4 regions of the Mesorhizobium sp. NPDC059025 genome follow, and region 2 is predicted to be linked to each of the others. Evidence: riboswitches for the same ligand, from Rfam matches in the RefSeq annotation. Region 2 holds a riboswitch; each other region holds the start of a gene.
What was found. A riboswitch is a leader RNA that binds a small molecule or an ion and turns the genes downstream of it on or off. The one in region 2 is predicted to bind cobalamin.
Positions count from the first base shown of each region.

Region 1: linked by a shared signal. The riboswitch ahead of ACFWYE_RS24655 (ABC transporter ATP-binding protein) and the one ahead of ACFWYE_RS11110 (ribonucleoside-diphosphate reductase subunit alpha) in region 2 are both predicted to bind cobalamin.
Region 3: linked by a shared signal. The riboswitch ahead of bluB (5,6-dimethylbenzimidazole synthase) and the one ahead of ACFWYE_RS11110 (ribonucleoside-diphosphate reductase subunit alpha) in region 2 are both predicted to bind cobalamin.
Region 4: linked by a shared signal. The riboswitch ahead of ACFWYE_RS14925 (TonB-dependent receptor domain-containing protein) and the one ahead of ACFWYE_RS11110 (ribonucleoside-diphosphate reductase subunit alpha) in region 2 are both predicted to bind cobalamin.

Region 1 covers NZ_JBHYIM010000012.1:139,542-147,255, reverse strand. Annotated here, with positions in the region: gene ACFWYE_RS24675 (hypothetical protein) at 91-444, opposite strand; gene ACFWYE_RS24670 (DUF899 domain-containing protein) at 441-1,238, opposite strand; gene ACFWYE_RS24665 (FecCD family ABC transporter permease) at 1,390-2,403, opposite strand; gene ACFWYE_RS24660 (ABC transporter substrate-binding protein) at 2,406-3,353, opposite strand; gene ACFWYE_RS24655 (ABC transporter ATP-binding protein) at 3,377-4,249, opposite strand; cobalamin riboswitch at 4,334-4,540, opposite strand; gene zigA (zinc metallochaperone GTPase ZigA) at 4,687-5,904, opposite strand; gene ACFWYE_RS24645 (NAD(P)H-dependent oxidoreductase) at 6,132-6,734, opposite strand; gene ACFWYE_RS24640 (TetR/AcrR family transcriptional regulator) at 6,812-7,423, shown strand; gene ACFWYE_RS24635 (SDR family oxidoreductase) at 7,556-7,714, shown strand, end outside.
Region 2 covers NZ_JBHYIM010000003.1:664,472-672,185, forward strand. Annotated here, with positions in the region: gene ACFWYE_RS11105 (ribonucleotide-diphosphate reductase subunit beta) at 1-803, opposite strand, end outside; gene ACFWYE_RS11110 (ribonucleoside-diphosphate reductase subunit alpha) at 833-3,721, opposite strand; cobalamin riboswitch at 3,826-4,026, opposite strand; gene ACFWYE_RS11115 (TonB family protein) at 4,098-5,186, opposite strand; gene ACFWYE_RS11120 (TonB-dependent receptor plug domain-containing protein) at 5,277-7,445, opposite strand; gene ACFWYE_RS11125 (iron ABC transporter substrate-binding protein) at 7,678-7,714, shown strand, end outside.
Region 3 covers NZ_JBHYIM010000006.1:159,587-167,300, reverse strand. Annotated here, with positions in the region: gene ACFWYE_RS16335 (MFS transporter) at 1-556, opposite strand, end outside; gene ACFWYE_RS16330 (MFS transporter) at 660-1,880, opposite strand; gene ACFWYE_RS16325 (TetR/AcrR family transcriptional regulator) at 2,038-2,652, shown strand; gene bluB (5,6-dimethylbenzimidazole synthase) at 2,657-3,394, opposite strand; cobalamin riboswitch at 3,440-3,626, opposite strand; gene ACFWYE_RS16315 (histone deacetylase family protein) at 3,838-4,764, shown strand; gene ACFWYE_RS16310 (exodeoxyribonuclease VII small subunit) at 4,768-5,019, shown strand; gene ACFWYE_RS16305 (DUF2277 domain-containing protein) at 5,085-5,369, shown strand; gene ACFWYE_RS16300 (winged helix-turn-helix transcriptional regulator) at 5,506-5,898, opposite strand; gene ACFWYE_RS16295 (MAPEG family protein) at 5,977-6,348, shown strand; gene ACFWYE_RS16290 (pirin family protein) at 6,469-7,389, shown strand; gene dxs (1-deoxy-D-xylulose-5-phosphate synthase) at 7,480-7,714, shown strand, end outside.
Region 4 covers NZ_JBHYIM010000005.1:298,731-306,444, reverse strand. Annotated here, with positions in the region: gene ACFWYE_RS14945 (amidohydrolase) at 1-742, opposite strand, end outside; gene ACFWYE_RS14940 (sensor histidine kinase) at 842-2,239, opposite strand; gene ACFWYE_RS14935 (response regulator) at 2,244-2,915, opposite strand; gene ACFWYE_RS14930 (PilZ domain-containing protein) at 3,439-3,732, shown strand; cobalamin riboswitch at 3,806-4,013, shown strand; gene ACFWYE_RS14925 (TonB-dependent receptor domain-containing protein) at 4,284-6,053, shown strand; gene ACFWYE_RS14920 (ABC transporter substrate-binding protein) at 6,069-6,989, shown strand; gene ACFWYE_RS14915 (FecCD family ABC transporter permease) at 6,986-7,714, shown strand, end outside.

The DNA of each region.
Region 1 (7,714 bases), on a different contig from region 2:
CAAGCAATCGCTAATATTCTGATAGCATCGATGGTTAAATACGATCGGCTCCGGGCGAAGGGACAAGTCAACGCCGCGATGCCCCTGTCCTTAGCGCGTTGCCGAGCGATCCGCCCGAACCAGCTTCAGCCAAGGTGCGAGATGGAAGGCGCTCATCAGCAGATACATCAGCACCATGCCGCCGAGCGGCATGCCCATCGCGGATGAGCAGAGCGTCTCGGCTGGCCCAGCCATGATCGCGGTCAGCAAGGCCATGGCGGCGAAAGTCGGCGCTGCGGCCAGCACCAGCCAATCCGATGCTGTCATTGTGGGTGCGTTGTCGAGCGCAGCGCTGTCGGTTGCCGCCTGCGCTGCGGCATTCACGACGGGCTTGTCGACAGTGCTGGTACTGGTCCGGCGAGGATTCTCCTCGTCGGCCCAGATGGAGCAGCACGAGCGGCTCATGATTTCGCACTCGTTGGTCTGGCGCGCATCGCTTCTTCGCCGGCGTCGGAAATCGCGACCCATCCCTTGTCAGGCTCGGCTTCGGCAACGTAGCTGTCGTTCCAGTTCCACCATTTATAGGTCGGGGTCTGCGGATAGCCCTCGGGCGAATCCTCCCAGACTTCCTGGCGGCCAAGCGGCGTGATGTCGAGATAGTTCCAGGTGCCGCCCATCTGTTCGTCGGCACGGTCGGCGATGAAGTAGGTGCGGAAGATGCGATCGCCGTCGCGCAGGAAGACGTTGTGACCATGCCATTCGTCCACGCCGAAATCGACGTCGAAGCTGTCGACGATGGTGACCCAGGGAATACGGTCCCAGCCCATCCGGACCTTCACACGCTGGATGTCCGCCTGCGGTGCGCGCGAAGCAAAGACCAGCGTGGTGTCACGGGCATTGAGATGCGAGACATGGGCGACCTGGTCGGCCACCATCGAGCAACCCCGGCAGGCATGGTCAGGCCAGCCATACACGCCGGGCTCGAAGAAGGCGCGGTAAAGGATCAGCTGACGACGGCCGGCGAAAAGGTCATGCAGGCTTGCCTTGCCGTTCGGGGTCTCGAAGACGTAGTCCTTGGTCACTTCCACCCAGGGCATGCGGCGGCGCTCTGCGGCCAGTGCATCGCGTGCGTGCGTGTGGGCTTTTTCCTTCACCAGCAGTTGCTGGCGCGCCTGCTCCCACGCCTCGTGATCAACCACCGGCGGCCTGTGCAGGGCGGCCAGGATCTCGTCTCGTTTGTTTTCGGCGGATGCGGTCATTGTTCTGAACCTCCTTGTCAGGGCGATGCCGTGCCTCGAGGTCGAAGCGTCGTTGCTCGACACTCGGTGCTGGTGCCAGTCTGCCTTCGGAGGCCGAACAGTGTGAGTAACAAGTGTGGCGCTATTCCGGAGCGATGGAATGGCCGGTTGCTCAGAACCGCTTGCGCAGGAGGGTGGCAACCACGAACAGGGCGCCGATCGAGCTGGTGATGATGCCGATCGGCAATTCCTGCGGCGGCAGCAGCGTGCGCGCCAGCAGGTCGCTGGCAAGCAGGAGCACCGCACCGAAGACGGCGCAGGCGATGGCCAGTCGCAGATGCAGCGGGCCGGCGAAGCGGCGCGCGACATGCGGGATCATCAATCCGACGAAGCCGATGACGCCGGCAACGGAAACCAGGATCGCCGTCGACAGCGCTGCGGCGAGGAATGTCAGTGTCCGGAAGCGCGTTACCGGAACGCCAAGACTTTCGGCGGTGGTTTCGCCGGCCAGGAAGGCGTCGAGCCAGCGATGATAACGTAGCGCGAAGCAGAGAATGACGGCTGCTCCGGCAATCGCCAGGCCGATATTGCCCCAGCGGGCGAGGCCCAGCCCGCCCATGGTCCAGAACAGCACCGAATGGGCGGCGCGCTGGTCGCCGGCGAAGACCAGATAGTTGGTCAGCGCCGTGAACAGGAAGGACACGGCGAGACCGGCAAGGATCAGCCGCTCCGGCCCTTGGCCGCGGATACGATTGACGAGCAGCAACACGACGAAGGCTGTCAGGATACCGCCGACGAAAGCGGCGATCGGAAGCGTCCACACGCCAAGGCGGTCGCCAAAGACCGTGATGACCGAAACAGCACCCGCCGCGGCACCCGAGGACAGGCCGAACAGGAATGGATCGGCCAGGTCGTTGCGTGTCACCGTCTGCAGAAGTGCGCCGACCACAGCGAGACCGGCGCCGACGCAGACGGCGAGGATCGCGCGCGGCAGCCTGAGGTCGACGATGATCTTCTCCACCGGCGCGGTCACGCGGCCGGCGTCCAGGCCGACGGCACGAGCGAGCGCTGCAATGACATCGCCCAGTGGAATGACGGTCGAGCCATAGGCGATGGATAGCAGCGCCAGCGCGATGACCAGCACCAGACCTGTGCCGATGGCCACGCCGTATGCTCGGCTTGGCACGTTCAGAAGGCCTCCGGGTGCATTGCCTTGGCGATCTTGTCGATGGCCTCGATGTTGGCCGGGCCGGGCGTCAGTTCCGCGTAGCGCAGGGCAACGAAACGCTCGTTCTTGACGGCGTCCGTCTCCTTCATCGCCGGGTGCGTCTTCAGGAAGTTCAGCAGTTTCCGGTAGCCGGCGTCGTCCTGGTAGTCGAGCAACACCAGGAATTCCGGGTTCCGGGTGGCGACGGTTTCCCAATCGGTGTTGCCCCAGTTGGTCGGCAGGTCGTCCATGATGTTCCTGCCGCCGGCCGCTTCGATCATCGCCGTGGGGATCGCGAATTTGCCGGCGGTGAAGGGTTTGTCCTCGCCGGAATCGTAGAGGAATACACGTGTGCCGCCGCGGGCGCCGACCTTGGCGGTGATGCCGGCAAGCCTTTCCTTCCATCCGGCAACCAGCGTGTTGGCCTCGCCTTCCTTGCCGAAGATCTTGCCGAGCTTCTCGACGTCGCCGAACAGCAGATCCATCGAGGCCGCCGGCCGGTTCTTGTCGAGGTGGACGCAGCTTTCGCTGAGCACCAGCGTCTTGATCCCGTGCGGCGCCAGCGTGTCGGGCGTCACGTCGCCGCCGGGCTTCATGCCGTAATACCAGCCGGCAAAGAAGAAGTCCGGCTCCACCGCCAGGAGATTCTCCAGCGTCGGATATTTGGGCGCGAGTTCCGGGATGGAACCCTGCGCCTTCTTGAAGGCGTCATCGACCTTGTACCAGCCGGTGATGCCGGTCAGGCCGACGATCTCGGGTTGGAGACCCAGCGCAAAGGCCATTTCCGACATGTTGAGATCGTTGATCACCGCGCGCTTCGGCGCGGCGTCGAAGGTCAGCGGAATGCCGCAGCTGTCTACAGTGACCGGGAAGGCAAAGGCGGTCGACGAGAGAAGCGTGGCGGCGAGGCAAAAAGCGAGGCGTTTCATGGCGGCTCCGTGGATGGGGCGGTTCATCGGGAAAGGCGTATCGGCACGTCGAAGACCGTCAGCTCGCGATCCTGTTCGTCCGGATGAGGCAGTCTGAGCACGTCGATGCCAAAGACCTCGCGCACCAGTTCTGCAGTCAGGGTCTCGCGCGGCGTGCCGAGCGCGACGAGGCGCGCCTTGCTCATCACGGCGACATGGGTGGCGAAGGGGGCAACCAGCGGCAGATCGTGCAGCACCGTGACGACAGCGATGCCGAGCCTGGCGACGAACTCCAGCAATTCGCCGCGGGCGCGCGGGTCGAGATGGTTTGTCGGCTCGTCAAGGAACAGCACGTGCGGCTGCTGTGCGATCGCCCGCGCCAGCTGCGCGCGCTGGCGCTCGCCACCGGAAAGCGAGCCCATGCGGCGATCGCGCAGGGAGAGCAGGCCGGTACGTTCCAGCGCGTCGATTACGACGTTGCGGTCGTCGCTGCGGCGACGAAGCCCGGCATGCGGGATACGGCCGAGCCCGACATAGTCGTGGACCGCAAGCTGGGCATCCGGCTGATCCGACTGGCCGACCACGGCGATGCGTCGCGCGCGTTCCGCCATCGGCAGTCGGTCGAGCGGTTCGCCATCGAGGCTCACCAGGCCGCTGACAGGTTTGAGCATGCCGCACAGCATGCGCATCAGCGTCGTCTTGCCGGCGCCGTTTGGACCAATGATGGCGAGCCTTTCGCCGGCGCGCATGTCGAGGCAGACGTCCTCGACGAGGGTGATGCCCTTTTCCGGCCGATAGCTAAGGTCGCGCGCCTGCAGGATAACCGCACGCGCGCAAGCACCTTCATCGGCGCGCTGCGGTGCGTCGTCGGGAAAATGCGTCGCGCCATCACGCTGAAAAACGGCAAAACCTTCCAACTGATCCCTCATTGATCAGGTGCGGAAGGATGGCCAGAACGACGGCAGGGCCGCCCTTGTAGCGTCCTCCCGGCACACCCCGTCCGGTCAACTCACTGTGATGGCAGGTCTCCTGGCTCGCGGATCGTTGCGCGGTCCTGCCTTCCCGGCACTTTGGCCAGTGGCGTTCTCGGACTTTGCTACCGCTTACAGTTGCGGGGGCAGCCACGGTCTTGGCCCTTGCGGACGTCACCGTATTCCCTTTTCACCCCGGACCTTTCGATTCGAGGCACCATCGTCGCGGACCCTATTGTGACCGCCGCCGCCTGGCAATGGCGATTCTTGGCTGGGACCTGTGGTAGCGTGCCGCTCCGCCGGCGGAATGTAGCGGGCGCGCCGCGGATGACAGTCACAATTCTGGTGGCGTCCCTTGAACAGGGAAATCAGGGATTTGATGATCATGCCGCCTGTCCGCTCCAGCTCGGAAACGGGTCCGGCAGGTCGCGCCACAGCTGCGGCGCGAAGACGGGCTCGTCCACCAGGCAGGCATCGAGCTCGGCGCGGATGCGGCTTTCGTCCATCGGGTCGCAGCCGATGAAGACCAGTTCCTGGCGGCGGTCGCCCCACATTGGATCGAAATAGGGTTTCATGGCTTCCTGCCATGACGGACTATCGGGCCAGCGGTTGCGGGGAACCGCTGACCACCAGAGCCCGCGCCTGCCGGTTCGCACCAGGACACCGGCCTGGCTCAATTCCCCGACATGATTGGGGCGTGTCGCCAGCCAGAAGAAACCCTTGGCGCGCACCACACCCGGCCACGGCCTGCTGATGAAGGCCTGCAACCTGACGGGATCGAATGGACGGCGCTCGCGGTAGACGAAGGAACGGATGCCGTATTCTTCGGTTTCGGGGATGTGGTCCCTGAAACCGTTCAGCTCCTTGAACCAGAGCGGGTGCTGTTCGGCCTTGTCAAAATCGAAACGGCCGGTATCGAGCACCTTTGCGAGCGGCACGCGGCTGAAATCCGTCTCGACGAGCTCGGCCTGCGGGTTGAGCGAGCGGATGATCTTGCGGGCCAGGTCAAGGTCCTTTGCCGAGGTGTCGGAAACCTTGTTGAGCACGATCACATCGGCAAATTCGATCTGCTCGACCAGAAGATCGACGAGCACACGTTCATCCGAAGCGCCGAGTGCCTCGCCGCGGTCGCGCAGGAAATCCGACGAGGAATAGTCTCGCAGCAGGTTCGCGGCATCGACGACCGTCACCATGGTGTCGAGACGCGAGACGTCGGCAAGGCTGTTGCCCGCTTCGTCGCGGAACTCGAAGGTCGAAGCGACGGGCAGAGGTTCCGAAATGCCGGTCGACTCGATCAGCAGGTAGTCGAACCTGTCTTGTTCGGCGAGCCGCCGCATTTCTGCCAGGAGATCGTCGCGCAAGGTGCAGCAGATGCAGCCATTGGTCATCTCGACCAGCTGTTCGTCGGTCCGAGAGAGATTTGCGCCACCGTCGCGTACCAGCGCGGCGTCGATGTTCACCTCGCTCATGTCGTTGACGATGACGGCAACCCGGCGTCCGTCGCGATTGTGCAGGATGTGATTGAGAAGTGTGGTCTTGCCGGCGCCGAGGAACCCGGAAAGGACGGTTACGGGAAGACGCCTTCGATTGTGCGTGGGCATGACTGCTTTCCAGAAGCTGCGGTGAGGCGGAACCCTGAGGGGGCGCCCGTGGTGAGGAGTGACCAAATTCGTGGGAAGGCCACTGAGGTATTGTTACGTTGTAACATAACAAAGCCGAAAGGCAAGCAGCATGCGTTCGGGTGGAGAAACGGTTCCGTTCAGCAGCGGTTTCGGTCTTGGCTGCCGCATGGGAGCTTCCTCCTGGAAATCCCATGCGGCGAAGAATTCTACGCCGCCACGCGTTGCTGTTTCTGGAACAGCCGGTAGCCGATGGCATGGGCCTCGGCTGGAAGCTGTGCTTGATCCTGCGCTTCCGGGAAGAGCAGCAATTCGGATGTTACAACTTTGGCGCCGCAATAATCGAAGATGCCGTGGTCGATCTGGGTCTTCATGGCGCCGAAATAGCCATGCCTGGCATAGGTGCGCTGGCTGGCCCCGCCGATCGCGACGAGATGCACGTTCAGCCACTGCAGTTTCTTCGTCAGCCTGCCGCCCGGTGGCTCATCATAGGCCCAGCCGTTGGAAAATACGCGATCGATCCAGCCCTTCAGCAGGCCGGGCATCGACCACCAATACACGGGATAGACCAGGACCAGATCATCGGCTCGGTCGATGCGCCCCTGTTCGGCGATGACGTCGGCATCAGGGGTCGCCTGGTGCAGGTTAACGGCGATGTCGCTCTTGCCGAAACGTGGATCGAACCTTTCTGCGGCCAGATCGGCGATTTCGAAACTGTTGCCCGACGCCGCGATGCCTTCGCCGACGCGGCTGGCGATCAGATGGGTGAGCGAATTGGGGTCGGGATGCGCGACGACGACGAGCGCGTGCATGACGAAGCTCCTGGGGGGTGTTGCAGGGAAAGGATCAGGCTTATATACTTTTAGTAAGTTACTTTTGGTATATAGCGATGTCAAGCGACCATTTGAAGGATCCGCCGGCGCGTCCGCGTCGCCAGCGCCTGCTGCGGGAAGAGCGGCATCGCCAGCTTCTCGATATCGCCTGGCGCATTGCGCGGGAGGAAGGCACCGAGGCGCTGACGCTCGGACGGTTGTCGGAACAGGCGGCGGTGACCAAGCCCGTGGTCTACGATCACTTCGCTACGCGCTCGGCTCTGCTGGCGGCGCTCTACCAGGAATTCGATGAGCGCCAGAACCTGGTCATCGATACGGCGCTGGCGGCAAGCGAACCGACGCTCGATGGTCGTGCCTCGGTGATCGCTTCGTCTTATGTCGATTGCGTGCTGGAGCAGGGCCGCGAAATCCCCGGCGTGGTGGCCGCCCTTGTCGGGACGCCGGAACTGGCGACGATGAAGCGTGAGCACGAGGCGGTATTCCTCGAGAAATGCCGGGCAGCTCTGGCGCCGTTTGCGCGCAGTCTCACCACGGCGCGCCTCTGCAGCATGCTGGGGGCGGCTGCCGGTCTGTCCGCTGCTGCGGCTTCGGGAGAGATCACTGCGGATGAAGCCCGCGAGGAACTTTATCAGACCATCCTGGCCATGGCGGCGCGCGGCGCCGGCTAAGTGCAGTTGGTGCGGAGCTGCCATCGGAGTTTCCGATGACGACATTCGTATCTTCCCGTTTCCCTTTGCGCCCGCCCGGGCAGAAAACTCCGCCTGGGCCATCCGAACGAAGGCTGGCCAAATGGAGAGCTCATGGATACGACAACTGAAAACAGGGCCGAGCGCGTCCTGATCGCCGGTGGCAGCTCCGGCATGGGTCTGGCGCTGGCGGGACTGCTTCTGTCGGAGGGAGCCGAAGTAACGATCGTCGGGCGCTCGCGGGCAAAGCTGGATGCGGCCGGCAGCGGCCTG
Region 2 (7,714 bases):
ATCTGGTTGATGACGTCGATGCCGAAATTGAGATGGATGGACTCATCGCGCAGGATGTACTGGTACTGCTCGGCAATGCCGACCATCTTGTTGCGTCGGCCGAGCGACAGGATCTGGGCAAAGCCGGTGTAGAACCACATGCCCTCGAAAATGACGTAGAAGGCGACGAGGTCGCGCAGGAAGGCCTGGTCGGCTTCCAGCGTACCGGTGCGGAAATCCGGATCGTCGAGATGCTGCGTGTGCTTCAGTGCCCACGCCGCCTTGTCGGTGATCGACGGCACCTCGCGATACATGTTGAACAGCTCGCCTTCGTCGAGCGACAGGCTTTCGACGATGTACTGGAAGGTGTGGGTGTGGATCGCTTCCTCGAAGGCCTGGCGCAGCAGATACTGCCGGCATTCGGGGTTGGTGAGATGCCGGTAGATGGCCAGCACGATGTTGTTGGCGACGAGCGATTCCGAGGCGGCGAAGAAACCGAGATTGCGCTTGATCATGCGCCGCTCGTCATCGGTGAGGCCGTCCTTCGACTTCCACAGCGCGATGTCGGCCTGCATCGACACTTCGGTCGGCATCCAGTGGTTGTTGCAGCCGGAGAGATATTTCTCCCAGGCCCAGCGGTATTTGAGCGGCAGCAGCTGGTTCACGTCGGCGCGCGCATTGATCATGCGTTTTTCGTCGACGGAAACGCGGGCACCGCTGCGGTCGATCTCGCCGAGGCCACTGGCGGCGACAGCAGGGGGCATCTCCGCTCCGAGATCGATCGCAACTTTGGGCTGGGCTTTTGGTTCGGACCAGTCGAGCATCTTCTTTTCTCCTTCTTTTTCTTCGCTGCTTACTGGCAGGCTTCACATTCCGGATCGTCGATGGCGCAGGCTTTGCCCCAGGCGGCATCGGCATTGACGATGATCGGCTGGGCGGCCGGTGCTGCTGTCACGACAGCCGAGACGGCATTGAGCTTGCCGTCGGTGCCCTTCAGTGTCGACTTCTCGACATGCGTCGCCGAGCGCGAGCGCAGGTAGTAGGTCGTCTTCAGGCCTTTTCGCCAGGCAAGACGATAGAGTTCGTCGAGCTTCTTGCCGGAGGGATTGGCAATGTAGAGGTTGAGCGACTGCGCCTGGTCGATCCATTTCTGGCGTCGTGACGCCGCGTCGATCAGCCAGGAGGAATCGATCTCGAAGGCGGTCGCATAGAGCGCCTTGATGTCGTCGGGCACCCTGTCGATCTGGCCGAGCGAGCCGTCGAAATATTTGAGGTCGGAGATCATCACCTCATCCCACAGGCCGCGAGCCTTGAGATCATGCACGAGCTGCGCGTTCACCACCGTGAAATCGCCGGACATGTTCGATTTGACGAAGAGGTTCTGGTAGCCGGGCTCGATTGACTGCGACACGCCGCAGATGTTGGAAATGGTGGCGGTCGGCGCGATTGCCATGCAGTTCGAATTGCGCATGCCGGATTTCTTGACCCGCTTGCGCAACGCGTCCCAGTCGAGCGTGGAAGACGCATCCATCTCCACGCTGGGCCGCGCCTTTTCCAGGAGGGCAATGGAGTCGATCGGCAGGATGCCTTTCGACCACAGCGATCCTTCATAGCTCGGGTAGCGGCCACGCTCGGCGGCAAGATCGACCGAGGCCGAGATGGCCTGGTAGCTGATCGCCTCCATGCTGGCGTCGGCGAAGGCGACCGCTTCATCCGAGGCATAGGGGATGCGCAGCAGCTGCAGTGCATCCTGGAAGCCCATCAGGCCCAGTCCCACCGGCCGGTGGCGCAGGTTGGAACGGCGCGCCTCTGGGATGGTGTAGAAATTGATGTCGATGACGTTGTCGAGCATGCGCATGGCGACGCCAACGGTCTTTGCCAGGCGATCGAGGTCCAGCCCCTTTTCGCTGACATGGTTGACCAGGTTGATGGAGCCGAGATTGCAGACGGCGACCTCGTCCTTCGACGTGTTCAGCGTGATTTCGGTGCACAAATTGGAGGAGTGAACCACGCCGACATGGCCTTGCGGCGAACGGATGTTGCAAGGGTCCTTGAAGGTGATCCAGGGGTGTCCCGTCTCGAACAGCATGGTCAGCATCTTGCGCCAGAGGTCGACGGCGCGGATCTTGCGGAAGACCTTGAGCCCGCCGGCGGCTGCCTTCGCCTCATAGGCCTCGTAGGTCTGCCGGAACGCGGATCCGTAGAGATCGTGCAGGTCAGCCGTCTCGTCTGGCGAGAACAGCGTCCATTCGCCATTGGCCTCGACCCGTTCCATGAACAGGTCCGGCACCCAGTTGGCGGTGTTCATGTCATGCGTGCGGCGGCGGTCGTCGCCGGTGTTCTTGCGCAGGTCGAGGAACTCCTCGATGTCGACATGCCACGTCTCGAGATAGGCGCACACGGCGCCCTTGCGCTTGCCGCCCTGGTTGACGGCGATAGCGGTGTCGTTCGCCACCTTCAGGAATGGCACCACGCCCTGGCTCTCGCCATTGGTGCCCTTGATGTGCGCGCCAAGGCCGCGAACCGGGGTCCAGTCATTGCCGAGGCCGCCGGAGTATTTGGCCAACAGCGCGTTGTCCTTGACCACCTTGAAGATGCCGTCGAGGTCGTCGGCGACGGTGGTCAGGAAGCATGACGACAACTGCGGCCGTAGCGTGCCGGAATTGAACAGCGTCGGCGTCGAAGCCATGAAGTCGAAGGAGGACAGCAGGTCGTAGAACGCGACGGCCCGAGCCTCGCGGTCGATCTCGCGCACCGCCAGTCCCATGGCGACCCGCATGAAGAAGGCCTGCGGCAGCTCGAAACGCTTGCCCTTCGTGTGCAGGAAATAGCGGTCGTAGAGTGTCTGCAGACCGAGATACTGGAACTGCAGGTCGCGTTCGGGCTTCAGCGCGGCACCCAGCCGGGCGAGGTCGAAGCGGCCGAGTTCTGGATCGATCAGCTCGGCTTCGATGCCGGCCGTGATGAATTCCGGGAAGTAGGAAGCATAGCGGCCCGCCATCTCGGCCTGGGTTGCCTGCTCGCTTCGGCCGGTGACGAAACTCAGGGCTTCGCGGCGGAGGCGGTCGAGCAGCAGGCGGGCCGAAACGAAGGCATAGTTCGGCTCGGTCTCGACCAGCGTGCGTGCGGCCAGGATCGGCGCCAGCGACAGTTCATCCAGCGTGATGCCGTCATAGAGATTGCGGCGTGCCTCGGTGAGGATGGCCTCGGGCGAAACGGCTTCCAGGCCGGCGCAGGCTTCTTCGACCACGCGCGAGAAGCGGGCGTCGTCGAGCGGAACAAGCGCACCGTCTTCGCCCTTCACGTTGAGCGATCCGCCCGGCGCGACCGCATCCGCCTTGTCCACCAGGCGCTCGCGCGCCCGCTCCGCGCGATAAAGCACATAGGCGCGCGCCACCTTGTGGTGTTCGCCGCGCATCAGCGCCAGTTCGACCTGATCCTGGATTTCCTCGATATGGAAAGTGCGTCCGGCTTCGAAGCGGCGCGTCAGCGCCGCAACCACCTGTCCGGCCAGGTCCTCGACAACGTCATGCACACGCCGCGAGCCCGCCGCGCTCGAGCCTTCGACGGCGAGGAAAGCCTTGGTCAGCGCCACCACGATTTTCGTCGCATCGAACGGCGTCACCGAACCGTTGCGGCGTATCACCTTGTAGCCGGGTTCGGCCTGAGGCGAGTGATGGCTTTCGCCGATCGGTGGGGCCTTGTGGGCTCCGTTCGTGGTGAGCGCTGCAGTCGTTGCCATGTCATCCCCGTGGCGTTGTGGGCGGGGATTTTGGGGGAACGCATTGGCCGTTCGGGACGCAGCGACGCCCGGCCACGCGCACCGCCGGGACACCCCGCCCGAGGTTCGTTCTCGTTCGTCGCGGCAGGTCTCCTGGCTCGCAGGTCGTCGCCCTTGTCGGCCTTCCCGGTGCGTTACGGCACCAGTGGCATTCTTCGACGCGGGCTCACTGCTTACAGTTGCGGGGGCAGCACCGGCTTTGCACCGGCTTCCCTCTTAGCTCCCGAACCAGACGACTCGGGAGAACCTCGACTTCGATATCTAGTATAGAACAGCGACTTGATGTCAACGACTGGTGTGGATGGTCGCGGATTTGCCGACAATGGATTTCGGTGGCTCACCGCTTGAAACTGATCGTGATCGCCAGCGTCATCGAGGAGCGGGCTATTTCAGGCGGCGGGGCGGGTACCGGGGAGGCCCGCTTCACGGTCTCGATCGCAGCGCGATCAAGGGCCGCATTGCCGGAGGAGCCCGCGACCGAAGCCGATTTTACGGCGCCTTGGCCATTGATGCGCAACTGCACGCGAACCGACGCAGAACCACTGGCGCCCGGGGGATATTGCCTGAAGCGGCGGATATGGGCGATGACCTTGGCCTGCCATTGCGCAGGTGATACCGCGCCGCGGCTGGTTGCCTTCGCGGGGCCCGTGGAAGTTGCCTGCTTCGGTGAAACCGCCGCCGGCCGAACGGCTTTTTCAGATGGGCCGGACTCGTCTGCTGCCACGGTCTTCTTCGGCGCGCTCTTGCGCTGCTGGCGAACCGGCCTGGCGGGCTCTGCCCGTTCGAGTTTGCGAGTGCGGCTGTTGTTCTCGGCCTTTCGGGGTTCCTGTCGCGCGGCGCCGGGCTTCTCGACCGGGCGGGCGGGTTTGCTTTCCGGCGCCTTCGTGACGGCCGGCACGGCTGGCACGTTTTGCTGCGCGGAGCGGAGAACCTGTGGTGCAGGGGCGGCTTCCTGTTTCGGCTGCGGTGCTTCGGTTCTGGTTTCCGCTGTTTCCTGTCGCGGCTGCCGCGCGGGTTCGGTCGTCGGGGGCTTGTCGTCTTCAGGGAGCGGATCGGCCTGCGCCGGTTCGTCTTGCGGAAGCTTTTCCGGCGCCTTTTCGATATCAGGCCGAGGAACGGCGCGTGCCGGTTCGTCGACCGCATCCGCGGGCCGCTCGGCCTTCAGGGCAGCCTCGGATACGTCCGGAGGCACCCACTCTACCGAGATGGAGTCGACGATGCCCGTATCGGCGGCGGGAGGCAGGACTATCGCGGCGAGATAGAGCCCGGCGCCGATATGGGCCGCGACGGAGACCACGCCACCCAGCAACCAGCGCTGCGCTTCACTGCGGCCGCCTGACGGTTCTTCGCCGGACTCAGGTTCCGGTGCTGCGGTGTTCGGGATGACGTCATCGCTGTCGGGCCGCGGCGCCGGAATTTCTGGCACCGCCTTGTCGTCGGTCGCCGGGGCAGGCGAGGCAGGGCCGGCGCCGCGCGCGGATTTCCGCGCGTGCGATCTCGCCGGCCTGGCCATGCCCTAGAACCGCATGGCCGAGTTCAGGTAGAAGGTGCGGCCCTGTTCCGGGAAGCCGTAGGCAAGCTGGTAGTTCTTGTCGAAGATGTTCCTGACGCCGAAGTCGAACTCGAAATTGTCGTTCAGCTTGTAGTTCATGTTGAGATTGACCAGCGCGAAGCCCTTGGTTTCGAAGAACGCGGTCTCCAGCCGGTCCGTCGACCAGCGTGAGCTGTAGATGGCGACGTTGGGCGACACGGTGAAATTCTCGTACGGCACCCAGTCGGCATAGAGATAGGCGCTGTGTTCCGGCGTGCCGATGGGCTTGAGGCCGGGCCTGACCGGATCGGAAAGCTTGCGCTTCAGATAGGTGTAGCTCGCACCCAAGGTCAGATTGGAAAGCACGTCCCATTCACCGTAGACTTCGACACCATGGTAACGGCCGTCGCCGATGTTCTGGCTCTGGACTTTCCCGCCACCAACACTCACCGACTGGATCACGTCGGAGACGTCGCTGTAGAACACCGAGCCGCCGATCTTCAGCGTTTCGGTCGGTTTGCCGGCCCAGCCGAGCTCGTAGTTCACGGCGCGCTCGGGGCTGAGATCCGGGTTCGGCAGGGCATCGCCGAAGCGGGTGCTGAACCGGTCGAACAGGGTCGGGAAACGCGTGCGTGAGGAAATGCTGGCGTGGAATTCCGACGCGTCGCTGTAGCGATAGATCGCCGCCCCCTGCCAGTTGAATGCCGAGCTGCCGCCATGCGGATATTCGGACATCTTCTTGCTGGCCGAGTCGTATTTCTGGGCCTTGACCAGCTTGTTCTTGTCATAGCTGATGCCGCCGACGAAATCCAAGCTCTCGGTAGCGTGGAAGGTGTTTTCGACCGCCACGGACCAGGTGTCCTCCAGTTTCGTCTGCTTCGGGTCGACGAAGGCTGAAGTGCCCGGCTGGTTGTGATCCCAGTTGGTGTGGTCGTCGCGGCGGTAGTGAACGGCGCCTTTCAGCGTGTTCATAGGGATGAGTTCGGTTCCGGCCTCGACGCTGACACCATAGGCGCTGTCGTCATAGTAGCTGTTGAAGGCGCGCGCCTGCTTCTGGCTCGTGAAGGTCGAGTCGTCATAGGCCGAAAGCAGGTTGTAGAAAGTGTTGTAGTAGGCCTTGGTCTTCACATAGGACTCGTCGCCGAGTTGCGTGTGCGAGTAGAAAGCCAGCGAGTCGATGTCCCAGCGTGGCCATTCCCAGTCGCGCTGGTAGGCGGCGCCCGCCGGCAGCGGCGTGCGCGTGATGCCGCGCACCGGCTCGTAGATGCTGTAGGGCGCGGCCTTCTCACCCTGCTGCTTGGTGTAGCTGATGACGTATTCGTCGGTCTCGTTCGGCGTGTAGCCGAGCTTGAAGTTGGCACGCCAGTCGCGAACGTTGGAGAAGTCGCGGCGGCCGCCATCCTCGACGGGCCCGCCGATGCCGACCGGGACCGGATTGAAGCCCTGCGGCAGGAACCAGCCGTCGCTGTTGCGGAATGAACCGCTGGCCTGGAGATAGAATTTCTCCTGCTTGGTTCCGACCCAGCCGGATGTCGTGAACGCGGAAAGATCACCGGTGTTGCCGAGGTCGACGCCGGTGCGCAGTTCGCCTTCGAATTCCTTGGTCGGCTTCCTGGTGACGAGGTTGATGGCGCCGCCCATGCCGCCAGGCCCGCTCAGCACCGAGACGTAACCCTTCTGCACCTGGATCTCGGAAAGGTCCGGCGTCAGGAAGCGTCCGTAGTCGAGACGATTGTCGGCCGGCAGATAGACACGGATGCCGTCGATATAGAGCGGCACCTGGAAACGATCGAAGCCGCGAACGTAGATCAGCCTTTCGTTGCGGCTGCCGCCGGTGTTGGAGACCTCGACACCCGGCGTGGCTGCCAGCGCATCGTCGAGTGTGTTGCGGTTGCTCTTGTGGATGTCCTTTGCCGTCACGACGCTGCGCGACACCGACTGACCGCCAATGTCGGAAGAGGTGCCTGTAGCGGCGCCATAGACGACGATCTCGCCGAGCTCGAAGACGGGGGAAGTGCCCGCACGGGCGGGCGCAGCAGGTGCGTCGTCCTTTTTCTTTTCGACGTTCCCGTCCTGCTGCTGCGCATGAGCAACCGGCAGTGCGGCAGCGGTTGTCAAAAGGACGAGCAAAGTCGTCGACGAAAGTCGCTTCATGAAAATCCCCCTCAATGCCCCGATCGGACTTGCCCGCCGCCAACGTGACGACAGGTCGTCCTCCCAATTTGTAAGCGTAATATACGGACAAATACAAAGAACGCGCACTCCGTCAAGGCAACGGTTCGCGCTAAACAGTTTATTGCAGTAGGCCAGCAATCCCCTTCCTTGACCGATATGTCAGAACAGAAATAACAATCGTGCTGATTTCAAGCGTGCGAGGGGACGAAAAATGGATCGACGGGGATTTCTGGTGCGGCTCTCGCAGG
Region 3 (7,714 bases), on a different contig from region 2:
GGAGGCTGCCGACGAGAAGGAATAAGGTGGCGGCCAACGGCCCGGCTTCCGGGAAGACCGTGACGCTGAGTCCGATCGCCAGGATCGGACCGATCATGAACAGGACTTCGTCGACGACGGATTCAAAGGCAAATGCCGTATGCAATTTCGAGGTGCCGCGATAGAGCTCGGTCCAGCGCGCCCTGACGAAGGAACTGAAGCTCGGTATCGCGCCGCTGAGGATCGCGAAAACGAACAGCGTCCAGTTTGGTGCCTTCAGATGGGTTGCCACCATCAGGCCGATCAGCGCCGAAACAGCGATCAGTGTCGCTGGTACAAGAACACGGCGCTGGCCGTGCCGGTCGACAAGTCGCGACACCTGCGGCGCGATCAGGCCGCTTGCCAGCGCGAAAGTGGCGGAGACCGCACCGGCAAGCCAGTATTCGCCGTGTGTCTCGGACAGCATCGTCACGATGCCCAGCGTGACCATGGAAAGCGGGAAGCGGGCAACGAAGCCGGCCGCGGAAAACGCCTTGGCGCCGGGCGCCTGGAAAATTTCACTGTATGGATTACGCATCAAAGTCCCCGGGGCTCGCAGATAGTTGAGATTTCAAAGACAGTCGAGCCGCCTGGGAAGGCGGCTCGTTGGTCCTGTCCGGGCTTTTCTGGAAGCGCGACCATCATTTCGCTGTTTGCGGGGCAACCTGCGACAATTCGCTGTCTGTCTCGCCGGCGAGTGTCTTCTGGCCAAGGAGGACGATCACGAAAGAGATCGTCCCGGCGGCCACGGAAACCCAGAAGCCGTTCTGCGCTCCGTAATTGTCGACCACCCAGCCTGCCACGAACGCCCCCAGTGCCATGCCGATGCCGATGCCGGTCATCACCCAGGTGATGCCCTCGGTCAGCATGGCCTCGGGCACGCGCCGTTCGATCAGGCCGAAGGCCATGATGAAGGTGGGCGAGATCGCCACGCCGCTGGCGAAGACTGCGAGTGCCAGCAGGGGGACGGTGTCGGCGACGAGCAGTGGCAAGGTGGTCAAGGCGACGATGGCAATCGAAAGAGCGAGCAGCCGCTGTTTCGGGGCCTGGAGGTTCAGCGCACCGATGATGAGGCCGACGACAAAGGAGCCGGCGGCATAGACACCGATGACCAGGCTGGCGGCGGTCGGCTGGCCGAGCTCCTTGGTGATGGCCACCGAGCTCACCTCTGCGGTGGCGAAGATCGCACCGACGAAGATGAGGGCCAGCGTGATGATCTGGACGGGACGCAGCATGATCGCGGAACCATTGCTGCCATGCTCCGGCTGCCGGACCTTGGGCTCACTGGATCGTTGCAGGATGAAGGCGGCCATGCCGAAAGCCAGCAGAAGCGTGCTCACCAGCATGCCGGCTTCCGGGAACAGCGCCACACTGAGGCCTACCGAAAGCGAGGCGCCGGCAATATAGACCAGTTCGTCGGCGACCGACTCGAAGGCAAAGGCCGTGTTGAGCTCGGGACGATCGCGGAATTTTTCCGTCCAGCGCGCACGCACCATGGCCGGCACGCTGGGCATCGCCGCGGCCAGGAACGCCGAAACGAACAGGGTCCAGCTCGGCCAGTCATAATGGGTGGCCGCGAGCAGTGTGAGGAAGGCGATGACGGAGATGACCGTGGTCGGGGCGGCCACGGCAGTCTGGCCGAGCCGGTCGATCCATCGCGAGATCTGTGGGGCGGCAAAAGCGTTGGTCAAGGCGAAGGTGGCCGATACAGCACCGGCCAGCCAATACTCGCCGCGCGCCTGGGACAGCATCGCGACAATACCGATGGGAGCCATGGCGATAGGCAGCCGCGCAAAAAAGGCGGCGGCTGCGAAGCCCTTGGCCCCGGGGACTCTGAAGATTTCACCATAAGGATTGCGCATGGGAGCACTCCTGGAATTTTGAGGGTGCGCCACTTACATACGTGGCGTATGCGAATGAGATAATTGCATACGTCACGTATGTCAATTAATATACGTCGTGTATGTAAAAAAATATACGCGACGTATGTGAAAAGCAGAAGCGGCAAAGGAAACACCAATGAGGACAGCTCATAAACCCCGCAGCGAAATGATCGCCGAGACGCGTGCGAAACTGATTGCCTCTGCGCGGCGGGCCTTTGCGACAGTCGGTTACGCGAACGCATCGATGGATGATTTCACCGCCGAAGCGGGGCTGACGCGTGGCGCGCTTTATCATCATTTCGGCGACAAGAAGGGGCTTTTCGAAGCCGTGATCGCCCAGATCGACTGCGAAATGGCGGCGCGTCTCAATGCTGTCTCCGCCAAGGCCGAGACGCGCTGGCAGGGTTTCATGGACGAAAACATCGGCTATGTCGAAATGGCGCTCGATCCGGAAGTCCAGCGCATCGTGCTGTGTGATGGCCCCGCTGTCCTTGGTGATCCGGCGCAATGGCCCAATGCCAACGCCTGTATCCTGTCGGTAACCAAGAACCTTGCAGCGCTGAAGGAAGATGGGGTTATTCGCCGCGACATCGATCCTGAAGCGATGGCACGGCTGATCAGCGGCGCCTCGCTCTATGCTGCGCAGTGGATTGCAAACTCCGATGATCCTGCCGCCATATCGACAAAGGCGGTTAATGCGTTTCGCGCGCTCATGGAAGGTTTGCTGGTGGACGGCAAGACTGCTGCCTGACTTCTCATCCTCTGCCCGCGATCGCGTTGGCCGCGGCTTTCAGCACATCCTCGCCGGCACCGGCATAGGTCTCGCTCATGACGAGGTCGCAGAGCGGCAGGCGCGAGCCCCAGCCATTGCGTTCAAGGTCGGGTCGGGTGGCAAATTCCGAGACGTGCCCGACGCAAAGATAGGCGACAGGCACGATATGATCCGGGATGTCGAGCAAATCTCTGAGCGCTTCGGCGTTCAGGATGCTCACCCAGCCGACGCCAATCCCTTCGGCCCGTGCCGCCAGCCAGAAATTCTGTACCGCGCATACCGTGCTGAAGAGATCCATTTGCGGATTGTGCCAGCGCCCGAGCGGCGAGTTCTCGCTGCGCGAGCGATCGCAGGTGATGCAGAGATTGAGCGCGCTTTCGCAGATGCCTTCCAGCTTGAGCTTGCGGTAAAGCGCCTGCCGATCCTCCGCGATATGCGGCAGTTCCTCGGCTCGAGCTGTCAGGAACAGATCGCGCACCGCCGCGCGCCGTTTCTGGTCGCGGATGACGATGAAGTTCCAGGGTTGCATGAAGCCTACGGACGGTGCGTGGTGCGCAGCCGTGAGCAGGCGGGCAAGCACAGCGTCGTCGATCGGGTCGGGCCGGAAATGGCTGCGCACGTCGCGACGCGTGAAGATGGCGCGATAGATGGCCTCACGCTCAAAATCCTCGAAGGCAGGATCTCCGGAGGTATGACATGTATGGTTGCGGACGGTGTTCATCGCGTTTCCCTTGCGATCGAAACAGCGTCATCCACCCGTCCATGCGGATGACCATTTCTGCCTGGCCGGTCTTCTGGCTCGGGTTCGTCCCGCTTGCCGGCGCCTTCCCGTCCTTGCGCGGACAGTGGCTCTTGCCGAGTGGTCCCCCTCACAGCGTTGGGCACGCCACGGATTTTCACCGTGTTCCCGATTCTCCCACCTTGCGGCAGGCACCTGACAGTGCGGCTAACCTAGCCGAGTTCGCGGGCAAGGAAAGCCCTGATGTCGACGTCGGATGATGCCTTTTCCCCAACAGGCTGAGCAATTCCAGCAAACGCGCAACGGTTTTGCGTCCGGAATCGCGTTAAAATAAAAGTTGGAGCGTTTCCGCGTTTCCGTTGAAAACGGAAACGCTCTCATGCTTGTCGCGTGGCCATCATCTCCATTGCTGATAAGGTGGCGCCATGACGACCCGTCTCTACACCCATCCGATTTTTCTGGAACACATCACGCCCGCCGGCCATCCGGAGCGACCGGACAGGCTGCGCGCTATCGAGCGGATTCTGGACGACGAGGCCTTTGCCGCCCTCGACAGGCACGAGGCGCCGATGGGCGACGAGACCACTGTTCTCTATTGCCATCCAAAGGATTTCGTCGAGCGCGTCCGCAGGGCGATTCCGCAGGAAGGTATTGCCGTCATCGATTCCGATACGGTGGCGAGTCCCAAAACCTGGCAGGCGGCGCTGACCGCCATCGGCGCCGCCAATGCCGCCGTGGACGACGTTTTCACCGGCAAGGCCGACAATGTCTTCGTGGCCGCGCGTCCGCCCGGCCATCATGCCGAGAAAACCACCGCCATGGGTTTCTGCCTGTTCAATACGGCTGCGATTGCCGCTCGCTACGCACAGGAAAAGCACGGCGTCGAGCGTGTCGCCATCGTCGACTGGGACGTTCATCACGGCAACGGCACGCAGGACATCTTCTGGGACGACCCATCGGTGCTCTATTGCTCGACGCACCAGATGCCTCTTTATCCTGGCACCGGCGCCAGAAACGAGACTGGCGCCGGCAACATCGTCAATGCGCCGCTGGCGCCGGCGACGGGTAGCGATATCTTTCGTGAGGCGTTCAACACGCGTGTCCTGCCGGCGATCGATTCTTTCGCGCCGGACCTTGTGATCATCTCGGCCGGTTTCGACGCGCACCATCGTGACCCGTTGGCCGAGATCAACCTTGTCGAGGATGATTTCGACTGGGCGACCGGGCAGTTGATGGATCGCGCCCGCCGTCATAGTTCAAACAGGCTGGTCAGTTTGCTGGAAGGCGGCTACGACCTGCACGGATTGGCATTTTCGGTCGCAGCGCATGTCGGCCGCCTGATGAAAGGATGAGCCATGGCTGAGGAAGCGAACCAGGACGTCAAGGCGATGAGCTTCGAGCAGGCGCTGGATGCGTTAGAGAAGATCGTCGACGATCTCGAACGCGGCGACGTGCCGCTCGACCAGTCGATTCGCATATATGAACGGGGCGAGGCGCTGAAGGCGCATTGCGATCGCCTGCTCAAGGCCGCCGAGGACAAGGTGGAGAAGATCAGGCTCGCCCGTGACGGCAAGCCGGTCGGTACCGAGCCGCTGGACGGGGACTAGGAGCCTGAGAGGCCACTAACGGGAACGAGGGGCAACGCCGGATATATCAAACGGGAGAGATATCCATGTGTCGCAACATCAAGCCGCTGTTTAACTTCGAACCGCCGGCGACCGATACCGAAATTCACGAGGCGGCGCTGCAGTTCGTGCGCAAGATCAGTGGCTCCAACAAGCCCTCCATGCGCAACAAGGAAGCCTTCGACAACGCCGTGCGCACCATCGCCAATGCCGCGCATGAGCTGCTTGTCGTCCTTGAGACGACCCAGCCGCCGCGCAACCGCGAGGAGGTGGCGGCAAAAGCCCGCGCCAAGTCGGCTGAGCGCTTTGGGCCCAAGCCGGTGCCCGCCTAGGGCAGTTTAAGGAAAAGTGCGTAGCGGTTTTCCGTCTGAAATTGAGAAAAAATTAGAGCGTTCCCGCATTCCGAAAACCGGAAACGCTCTGGTCGTGCCGTGATCGCTCCGGTCGCACAGGCCGCTATGTTGCCGATCAGGACGCCGAGGGGGCCACCGACGGCTTGTCGAAATCTACGGGTCGGGCGGCATAGAACCGTTCCGGCGGCGTCCAGCGCTCGGGCAACTCTTCTTCACCCCACCGTGCGAGCGCCTGCAGGGCGGGAATAAGCGCCGCGCCTTTGGCCGTCAGAGCGTACGCGCCGCGGGTTGCACCTTGCCGCGCCTGTGTCTGTCGGATCAGGCCGGCACCCTCCAGTCGATGCAGTCGCTCGGCCAGGATGTTCGTCGCGATCTTTTCGGCCATCGCCAGGAAGTCGGAATAGCTGGTCGCTCCCACAACCATCGAGCGGATGATCACGAGCGACCACTTGTCACCGATGATGTCGAGTGCCGAGGCAATTGGGCAGCCGGTGCGGAACTTCGTCATGGGTTCAATATGATTTTCTAACTTGCAATTTGCAAGTAAAAAATGGTTAGCTCGCGAAAACGTTCGTTGGAGGGGGAAATGCTTCCGGTTACGTCCATCGTCGCTGCGTTGGCAGCTCTTTCGCTGGTAGCCTTGAGTATTGCGGTCAGTCTGCGCCGCAAGAAGGTGGGTGTGCGTCTCGGCTTCAGCGAAGACCCGACGCTGATGCGCCGCATTCGGGCGCAGGGCAATTTCACCGAATATGTGCCTCTGGCTTTGATCGTGCTCGCCATCGCCGAATACCGGCAGGCGCCGCCGGTCGTTTTGTGGACGATCGGTGGACTGCTGATCGCCGGTCGGTTCTTGCACTTTGCTGGCATCATGACGGCCAGGACACCGTTGAGCGCACCGGGAATGGCTGGCACCTATGGCGCCCTGATCGTCGGCGCGATCACGCTCCTCTCCATCTGAGTGCACAAGCATCCGAGACTGACCGATCGGTGAACGCATCGTCGCCGCATCGCCGGTTTGCCCCGGGGAGACGGGGGTATAAGTTCCATCTGCAAGTCATCAGCAGATGGAGCCGGCCCGATGAGCTTCTTTCCCGGAAACGACCCCGAACCCGGTGATGCCTTTTCCTGCGACGCCATCGAGTTGATGGTGGTGCCCAACGCAAAGGACATAGGCGGTTTCGAGGTGCGCCGTGCCCTGCCTACCGCAAGGCGACGGTTGGTCGGTCCTTTTATCTTCTTCGACCGCATGGGACCGGCCATCCTGCGCGCCGGCAAGGCGCTGGACGTACGCCCGCATCCGCATATCGGTCTCTCGACAGTCACCTATCTGTTCGACGGCAAGATCAGGCACCGCGATTCGCTCGGCACCGAGATGGTCATCTCGCCCGGTGACGTGAATCTGATGACGGCAGGGCGTGGCATCGTCCATTCCGAGCGCACGCCGGAGGAAATGCGCGGCGCGCCGATGTCGATGTCCGGCCTGCAGACATGGATCGCGCTGCCTGACAGGCAGGAGGAAATGGCGCCTGTCTTCGAAAACACCGCCAGCGCCGAGTTGCCGGAGTTCGGTGCCGAGGGCGTGTCGGGCCGCCTCATCATCGGCGAGCTGGAGGGCCGCCGCGCACCGGTGACCACCTATCACGACACGCTGTATGCCGATATTCGGCTCGAACCTGGTGCAAGGTACCGCATTGCCGCCGACGCCGAGGAGCGTGCCATCTATGTGCTCGACGGGTTCGTCTCCATTTCCGGCGACAGTTTCCCCGAAAACCGTCTTCTGGTGTTTCGTCCTGGCGACGAGATCATCGTTTCGTCGGAATTGGGTGCGCATTTCATGCTGTTCGGTGGCGCTTCGCTGGGGTCTCCACGCTACATCTGGTGGAATTTCGTTTCCTCATCGAAAGAACGCATCGAACAGGCCAAGCAGGAATGGAAGACTGGCCGGTTCGATATCGTTCCGGGCGATGAAAAGGAGTTCATTCCGCTGCCTGACAAGTGAGCGTGTCATTGCGGCACATTTACTTTCGTTGGTCGGAGGCCTATTCGATTTTTTGAATATTCTTGAACGTGAGCTCGAGCGGGCCAGCCATTGATCGCCAGACCCCAAACGCCGCTTCTCGACAAGGTCCGCATTCCTGCGGATATGAAGAAGCTTTCCGAAAGTGACCTGCCGCAGCTCGCGGAAGAGCTGCGCACGGAACTGATCGATGCCGTTTCGCAGACCGGCGGACATCTCGGGGCAGGTCTCGGCGTCGTCGAACTCACCGTGGCACTGCACTACGTTTTCGACACGCCGGAAGACAGGATTATCTGGGACGTCGGCC
Region 4 (7,714 bases), on a different contig from region 2:
TCTTGGCCATGGTCTTCAGCGTCGGCAGCATGCTCTCATAGGCAAACTCGACATTCTCCGGTGTATCCGGGAACGCCAGGTTGCGCAGTTTCTGCTGTGCATTCTCCAATACCACACCGTTCGGCTTGCCTGTTTTCCTGTTGCGCAGGATGATGCCGCCGGGCGGATTGCCGTCGATCGCATCATAGCCGGCAGCATGCATGGCGGCCGAATTGGCCCATGCGCCATGGCCAATATCATCAAGAATCAAGACAGGGCGATCGGGTGAGATCTCATCGAGCAGCGCGATCGGATTGTCGCTCTGATCGAGCAGATTGGTCATGCTGACGCCAGAGCCGAGCACCCAGTCGGTCTTGCTGCTTTTCACACAGGCCTCGACCGTTGCAAGTGTGTCGTCGAGCTCGTCGAAGGGACCGAACTCGCACAGGATCTCGTTGACGCCGGCTTCGACGAGATGGACATGCGCATCCTGGAAGCCCGGCAGCACCATCTTGCCACCGAGATCGATGACCTCCGCTTCCTCGCCGGCGACTGCCACAACATCCTGCACCGCGCCAACGGCAATGATCATGCCGTTATCATCAATGGCCATGGCCTCGGCGGTCGGTGCCTTGGGATTGACGGTGTGAATGCTGGCGTTCGTCAGCACCTTGGTTTTGGCAAAGGCAGGCGGACTTAGCGCCATGCCTGCGGCCAGAAACAGTCCGGGAAGGTGCAATCGGCAATCGAAAATGCCTACCATCAATGGCCCTCCGAAACATGAGGCGATCTAAGCTGCTTTGCAGGAGGTACACAAGCAGCGATCTCTTCGCGCATGATTCTCTGGTTCGGTCCGGTGGTTTTAAGCTCCCGCCTGCGCAGCAGATTCCGCGTCGACCGGGTGCGCCGAGTTGAACGACAGACGCACAGTCAGCCCTCCCCCTTCCGTCTCTCCGAGTGCAACCGTACCGCCATGGGCGTTCATGATCTGGTCGACGATGGCAAGTCCCAATCCCGTGCCTTCGCCTTCACGATCCCTGCCGCGCACGAACGGCTGCAGGACGTCGCGACGCTCATCTGACGGAATGCCCGGACCGTAGTCGACGACGCGGATTTCGGCCGGTGAGAGCGCCTCCACGACTATCAATTTCGTGCCGACGGCGTGCCGGACTGCATTGAGAAGCAGGTTTTCCAGTGCAACCCGGATCGCAGCCTCTGATCCGGAGAGCGAGACCGGGCGTGCCGGCGATCTCAGCTCGATGTCGATGCCGTGCTTGAGGGCCATCGGCACCTGATCGGAGACAACGGCCCTGGCGACGGCGGCAAGATCCATGTCGGCAAAGGTCAACGACTGGCCGGACAGACGCGCAAGCTGAAGCAGCGTGGTTACGATGGAACCGAGGCGTTTGGTGTCGCGGATCAATCCGTCGCGCAATTCGCCATCCGGCAATCGCTCCAGCTTCAGGCGCATCTTGGTCAAAGGAGTGCGCAATTCGTGCGCAGCATTGGCAAGGAAGTTGCGCTGAGCAGCAAAGGCGGCGTCGATCCGCATCAAGGCCGTATTGAATGCTGCTACCATGGGCTTCAGTTCGCTCGGTGTGTCGGCGTCCGATATGCGTCTGCCATTGGGCAGCCCATCGATCCGCTCGGCGGATCGCACGACACGTTGTACCGGCCTTGCGATCGTGCCCCGGACGATGATGACGGCGATTGATGTGGTGGCAACCAGGATGACACCAAACAGTGGTAGCAGCCCCTGCGATCGCACCGGGACAAGGGCGACCAGAACGGTCTCCCAGTTCGAGAGCACGATCCCGCCAACGGAAACAATTTTCGGGCCGTCGCCTCGGCTGACCGACCTGATGCCCAGCATGTCGTGATTGTCTTGCCGGTAGCGGAACTCCGAATATTGAATTTCGCGCGGGGTCTGGTCGAACACCCGCTTGACCTCCGCGGGTTGTTGCCCATGTGAAATCACCTGCCGGCCATCGTCGATGACATACCAATAGGCCGGCTGGGCTTCGGCAAATTCGATGATGTTCGTGGCAAGCTTCTGCCTGTCGAGCGTGAGGTGGCCATCGGCATCATAGGCGATGGCGGCACCCAGCGTACGGGACAGTTCGCTGGTGTTGATCTGCAGGCGGTCTTCCGCGCTGATGCTGACGATGATCGCAAGTGTCAGAACCGTGCCGAGCAGCATCACGATCGCCATGCCGACGACCAGGAGCGCAGCGACAGGAAAGGCGATCGAGCGGTTCAAACTGTCACTCCAGAACCAGCATGTAGCCGATGCCGCGCACGCTCCTGATGACGGCCTCGCAGTCGGCATCGCGCAAGCGCCTGCGCAGGCGCGATATATGTGAATCCAGCGCGTTCGATTCGATGTCCTCACCGATGTTATAGACGGAGGACTCCAGCGTTTCCCGCTGCACGACACGGCCGGCGCGACGCATCAGCGTTTCCAGTATCGCAAGTTCACGCCGCGGAATGTCGAGCACTTTCTGCCCGACGCTCGCCATCCGGTGGTTGAGATCGAAGGCCAGATTGCCGAATTGGGTCGAACCCAGCACGTCCAGGCTGTAGCGGCGCAGGACCGCACGTGCACGGGCGACAAGTTCCGTTGGTTCGAACGGCTTGCCGACATATTCGTCGGCGCCTTTGTCCAGGGCCGAGGCGATATCGTACGGATCATCCAGCGCGGTCAGGACCAGGGTCGCTGGCCGCGGTTGCAGCCGTCTCAGCACCGGAAGCAGCGAGAGTCCATCACCGTCTGGAAGCCTGCGGTCGATGACCACAAGATCAAATTTATGAGCCATAAGCGCGGCTTCGGCCTCGGCAATGGATCCAAAGGTGTCGGATATGCCGATCGCGCCCTCCATGATGGCTTTGAGGGAAGAGGCGAGTTCGCGATCATCTTCAACGATCAGAATATGCATGAAAGCTCACTTCCATCGAAACCCGGCACTCCAGGAGTGGACGCGGTCAGCCCTCATATCGTTCGCCATCTCGCGAGCGATAGTCCCTGCGATCCCTTTCAATGTCGAACCTTTGCAGGCATCGCGAAAAATCGGGGGTGTCGTCATCGAACCCATATGACAGGCATCGTTCCCGATCGCGTGTATTCTGGCACGCCGACAGCAATACACCGATGCATACGACATAGAACAAACGCATTTGCCGACCTCGAACTGTTTCACAGGCGGCCTGTTTCCGGGCGTCACATTGCAGCAATGTTACGAGCCGCCACGCTGCCAGCGATGCGAATGCATCCCCCGGTTTCATTTCCTTCCAGGCATTCGAGGTTCCGCGTCCCGGCATCTTAGTGGACAGCAGCTAGCCCGGATCTTGACGGACGGTTAGCCATCCCTTGCGGCAAATCGCCGACACAGCTCGCGGTGGCATTGATGTTCTCCGCGCCTTTCCTAAAATATCAGGTCTGCAGCGTGAGTCCCTACCGTCATGTCCGAGCAGGAAGCAAACCATCACGATCGCGAGCATCGGCAACGTGTGCTCAAAGGGGCTACCATCATCACCAGCATCCACAATTCGGAAATCCCGTGCGTGGTGCGCAACCAGCATACGAATGGCGCGGAACTCAAGGTGGCCGCCGATGCCATCATTCCTGAACGTTTCAGCCTCTATGTCCCTGTTGACGGTGTCGCCTATGAATCGCTGGTGCGCTGGCGCCGCAACGACCGCGTCGGCGTGCAATTCACCGGTACTGGCCCGAAACCGCGGTTCCACTACGGCTGACCCTCCAACCTTCGCTCGGACCGCTCACCGCTGCTCCACATCCTAGCCGGTTGACGCTCGGCATTGCCGCGGCTAGCTTCGGGTTGGAGCTGGTTCCGCCGCGAGGCGGATGAAAAGGGAACACGGTGCGGCCGAACCATCGGTCAAAGCCGCGACTGCCCCCGCAACTGTAACCGTTGAGCCTTCTTCCATGATGCCACTGGCCGCCTCGCGCGACCGGGAAGGCGGAAATGGGCGATGACACGGAAGTCAGGAGACCTGCCTGTTCCAGTCACCCATGCTTGATCACGAGGGGTGATCAGGCGCGGTCGTCCGTGGCGGTGACACGTGAAGTGTTGCCGCATGCGAGAACGGCCAGGAAGTGCGACTGAACGCAAATCTGTCCTAGCCAATCCGTCTGCGGTTCGAAATGAACCTCACGGCGCTCGACCGCGCCGTCAATCCTTTTGGGGGCGGATTTGAAGAAGACATTCTTGCTTGCCAGCACAGCATTGTTGGCTTTCGCAAGCCATGCCGGCGCTCAGAACAACAACATTCCCGGCAATGCCACGATGCTGGAACGCATTGTCATCACCACGCCGCTCCGACGCGAGACGACGCTGGAGCGTTCGACCTCGTCGGTAACGGTGGTCGACCGTGAGAGCATCGAGCACTCGGCTGCTCCCGACCTGCCTTCCCTGCTTAAATCCTACACCGGCGTTTCCATCGTCTCTTATGGCGGCCAGGGTGCTGCATCCAACCTCTATCTGCGTGGCATGTCGGCCAGCCAGACGCTGGTGCTGATCAACGGCGTGAGGGCAAGTTCGGCCACTACCGGCACCGCCTCGCTCGGCAATATTCCGCTCGAGTCAATCGAGCGCATTGAGGTCGCCAAGGGCGCGCATTCGGCGCAATACGGCTCCGACGCCATGGGTGGCGTCGTCAACATCATCACCAGGCAAGGCGGCCCTTGCGCAGACGGCCGCAACAGCTGTGGCTCGGTAACAGCTGGTGTGAGCTATCCGTGGGGCGGCATATTGTCCGGCAATGTACGCGGCCAGAGCAGAAGCGGCGTCGACTATTCCCTCGGCGGCAGCCTGACCGGCACGCGAGGCTACGACTTCACGCTGCCGACCGCCTACGGCCATGAACCGGACGATGACGGTTTCCTGCTCGGCTCGATCAATGCCTCGCTGTCGAAGCAGTTCGACTGGGGCCGGATCTACGGCGACGCTCTGCTTGCCCGCAGCCGCGGCCAGTACGACGACTCGTATCCTGGCGCCAACGAAGTCGATACGACAAGTTTTGCCGGCAAGCTCGGTACCGAAATCAGACACTCCGAAGATTGGTCCTCGACCGTCGAGCTGTCGAGTTCGGTCGATCGCTCCCGCAACTTCCGCGATGGCGTCGCAGGCGACGGCCGTTTCAATTCCAGCCGCTACGGCCTTTTCGCTTACTCCACGAAGAATTTCGACACCGGTGCCGTTGCGCATGTGCTGACCGGCGGTGCCGAAATCTATCGCGAACAGGTCAATTCGACCGTCAACTTCGATGTGAAGGCGCGAACGCTCGCTGCGGTGTTCAGCCAGTACTCGCTGTCCTATGAGGCGCTCACCATAGACAGCGGCATCCGCTATGACCACAACGGCCAGTTCGGCGGCGCCACCACATACAATGTCGGCGCGAGCTATGAGATCCTGCCAGACCTGAGACTGCGATCATCCTATGCCACCGGCTTCCGGGCGCCGAGCTTCAACGAACTCTATTATCCGAACTACTCCAATCCGAACCTCAAGCCGGAAAAGTCCAAATCCTATGAGATCGGGCTGAACTGGCAGGCGAGCGCCGACACCAATCTGGATGTTGCGTTCTATCAAACCTGGCTGACCGACGCGATCGCCTCCAACCCGCCGACCTACCTGCCCTTCAATGTCGCCAAGGCACGTATCACGGGTTTCGAAGCGGCACTTGCGCACCGGTTCAGCACCGAATGGAATGGAAAGGTGAGCCTCGATGTCCGTCAACCGCTGAACCAGGACAACGACAAATACATCCCCTACCGCGACCGGCTCAAAGCAATGGCCGAGGTTACGTATAGCCCGACCGAGCAGTTGGACCTGACGACGCGCCTGCTCTACGGGGCGGCGCGCTACGCCAATGCCGCCAACACGACGAAGCTGCCGGACTATGTCACGGTGGACTTCACCGCGCTCTACGCATTGGATGCCTCGTCGCAGGTGAAATTCGCGGTCGAGAACCTGTTCGACGCCGATTATTCTACGGTGACGGACTACCGCGCCCCCGGCCGCACTTTCAATCTGAGCCTCACCCGGACATTCTGAACCGCGGAGATGACGATGCAGGCAAGGGTACAGATCGCGACGACTACCGGCAGGGCTTCCTGCCGCTATGGACGAACTCTGCCCTTGAGCCTGATGGCAGGTAACCTGTTTCTAGCGGGCGCCTGCGCCGCCCTAGCCGCTGAAGTGCCGAAGCGTGTCGTTTCCATGAATGTCTGCACCGACCAGATGGCAATGCTGGTGGCGGATGACGGGCAGCTTCACTCTGTCTCCTACCTGGCCGGCGACCCGGCAACGTCGGCGCTGGCCGTGGAAGCACGACGCTTCGTGATCAATCACGGGCAGGCGGAAGAGGTTTTCCTGATGCAACCGGACCTCGTCCTTGCCGGGAGCTATACGACGCGTGCGACCGTCGGCCTGCTCAGGCAACTCGGCATTCGCGTTGAGGAGTTCCCGCCGGAAACCTCCTTCGACGACGTGCGAGCAAGCCTTCGGCGCATGGGCGATATCCTCGGCAGGCAAAGTCGGGCCGAGGCACTGGTGGCCGAACTCGACGGCAAGCTCGCCCGGGCGAGAGCACATCCCCACCGCGACCTCACCATCGCGACCTACTTTGCCAACTCCTACACATCGGGTGCCGGCACGCTGGTCGATGCGGTGGTCACCGCATCGGGCCTGACGAACCTGGCGACGAAGCTTGGCCTGTCCGGCACCCAGCAATTGCCACTGGAACTCCTGGTCCTGGCAAAGCCGGACATGCTGGTCGACTCGGAAGCACGCTATGCGACACCAGCCCTGGCACAGCAGACCTTCGTCCATCCTGCTTACAGGGCACTCAGCGAAGAGACCGCGCGCGTTTCAGTGCCGGCTAAATATACCATCTGTGGCGCACCCTTCACGGCTACTGCCGTGGAGATGCTCACCGAGGCTGCCGCCAGTCGTTCAGAAAGCGGTCATGCAGGAGGGGCGCAGCCATGACAGACGTTGCGCGATACCGCACCCTGCTTTTTGTGCTCGGCCTGCTGGTTGCGGTGCTTTTCCTGCTGTCTCTCACCGTCGGCCCGGCAGCCATTGCTTTCAGCGACAGCATCAAGGCGCTGTTTTCCGGCAAGGGCGATGCGATCGCGCTGATCATGCGCGAGATCCGGCTACCACGCGCGCTGCTCGGCCTGATGATCGGTGCAACGCTCGGATTATCCGGCGCCGCACTGCAGGGCTATCTGCGCAATCCGCTGGCAGAGCCCGGGCTGATCGGCGTCAGCGCCTCGGCTTCACTGGGCGCGGTGCTTGCCATCTACAGCGGCCTGACCATCATCTTCCCGCTGGCCCTGCCGCTCTCCGCCCTCTTGGCGGCAATGCTTGCGGTGGTCGTCGTGCAGGCGCTTGCCGGCCGGCGTTCCAACACACTAACCATCATCCTGGCAGGCGTCGCGGTCTCCAGCCTCGCCGGCGCCATGACGTCGCTGGCGCTCAACCTGTCGCCCAATCCGTTCGCGGCACTTGAGATCATGTTCTGGATGCTTGGCTCCCTCACAGATCGCTCGATGATGCATGTCTGGCTGGCCGCACCCTTCATGCTGGCTGGCTGGGTGCTTTTGCTGATGCTTGGCCGCGCACTCGATGCGCTGACGCTGGGCGCCGATACCGCGGCCTCGATGGGCGTCGACATGCGCCGCGTGCAACACCTGGCGGTGCTGGGTACG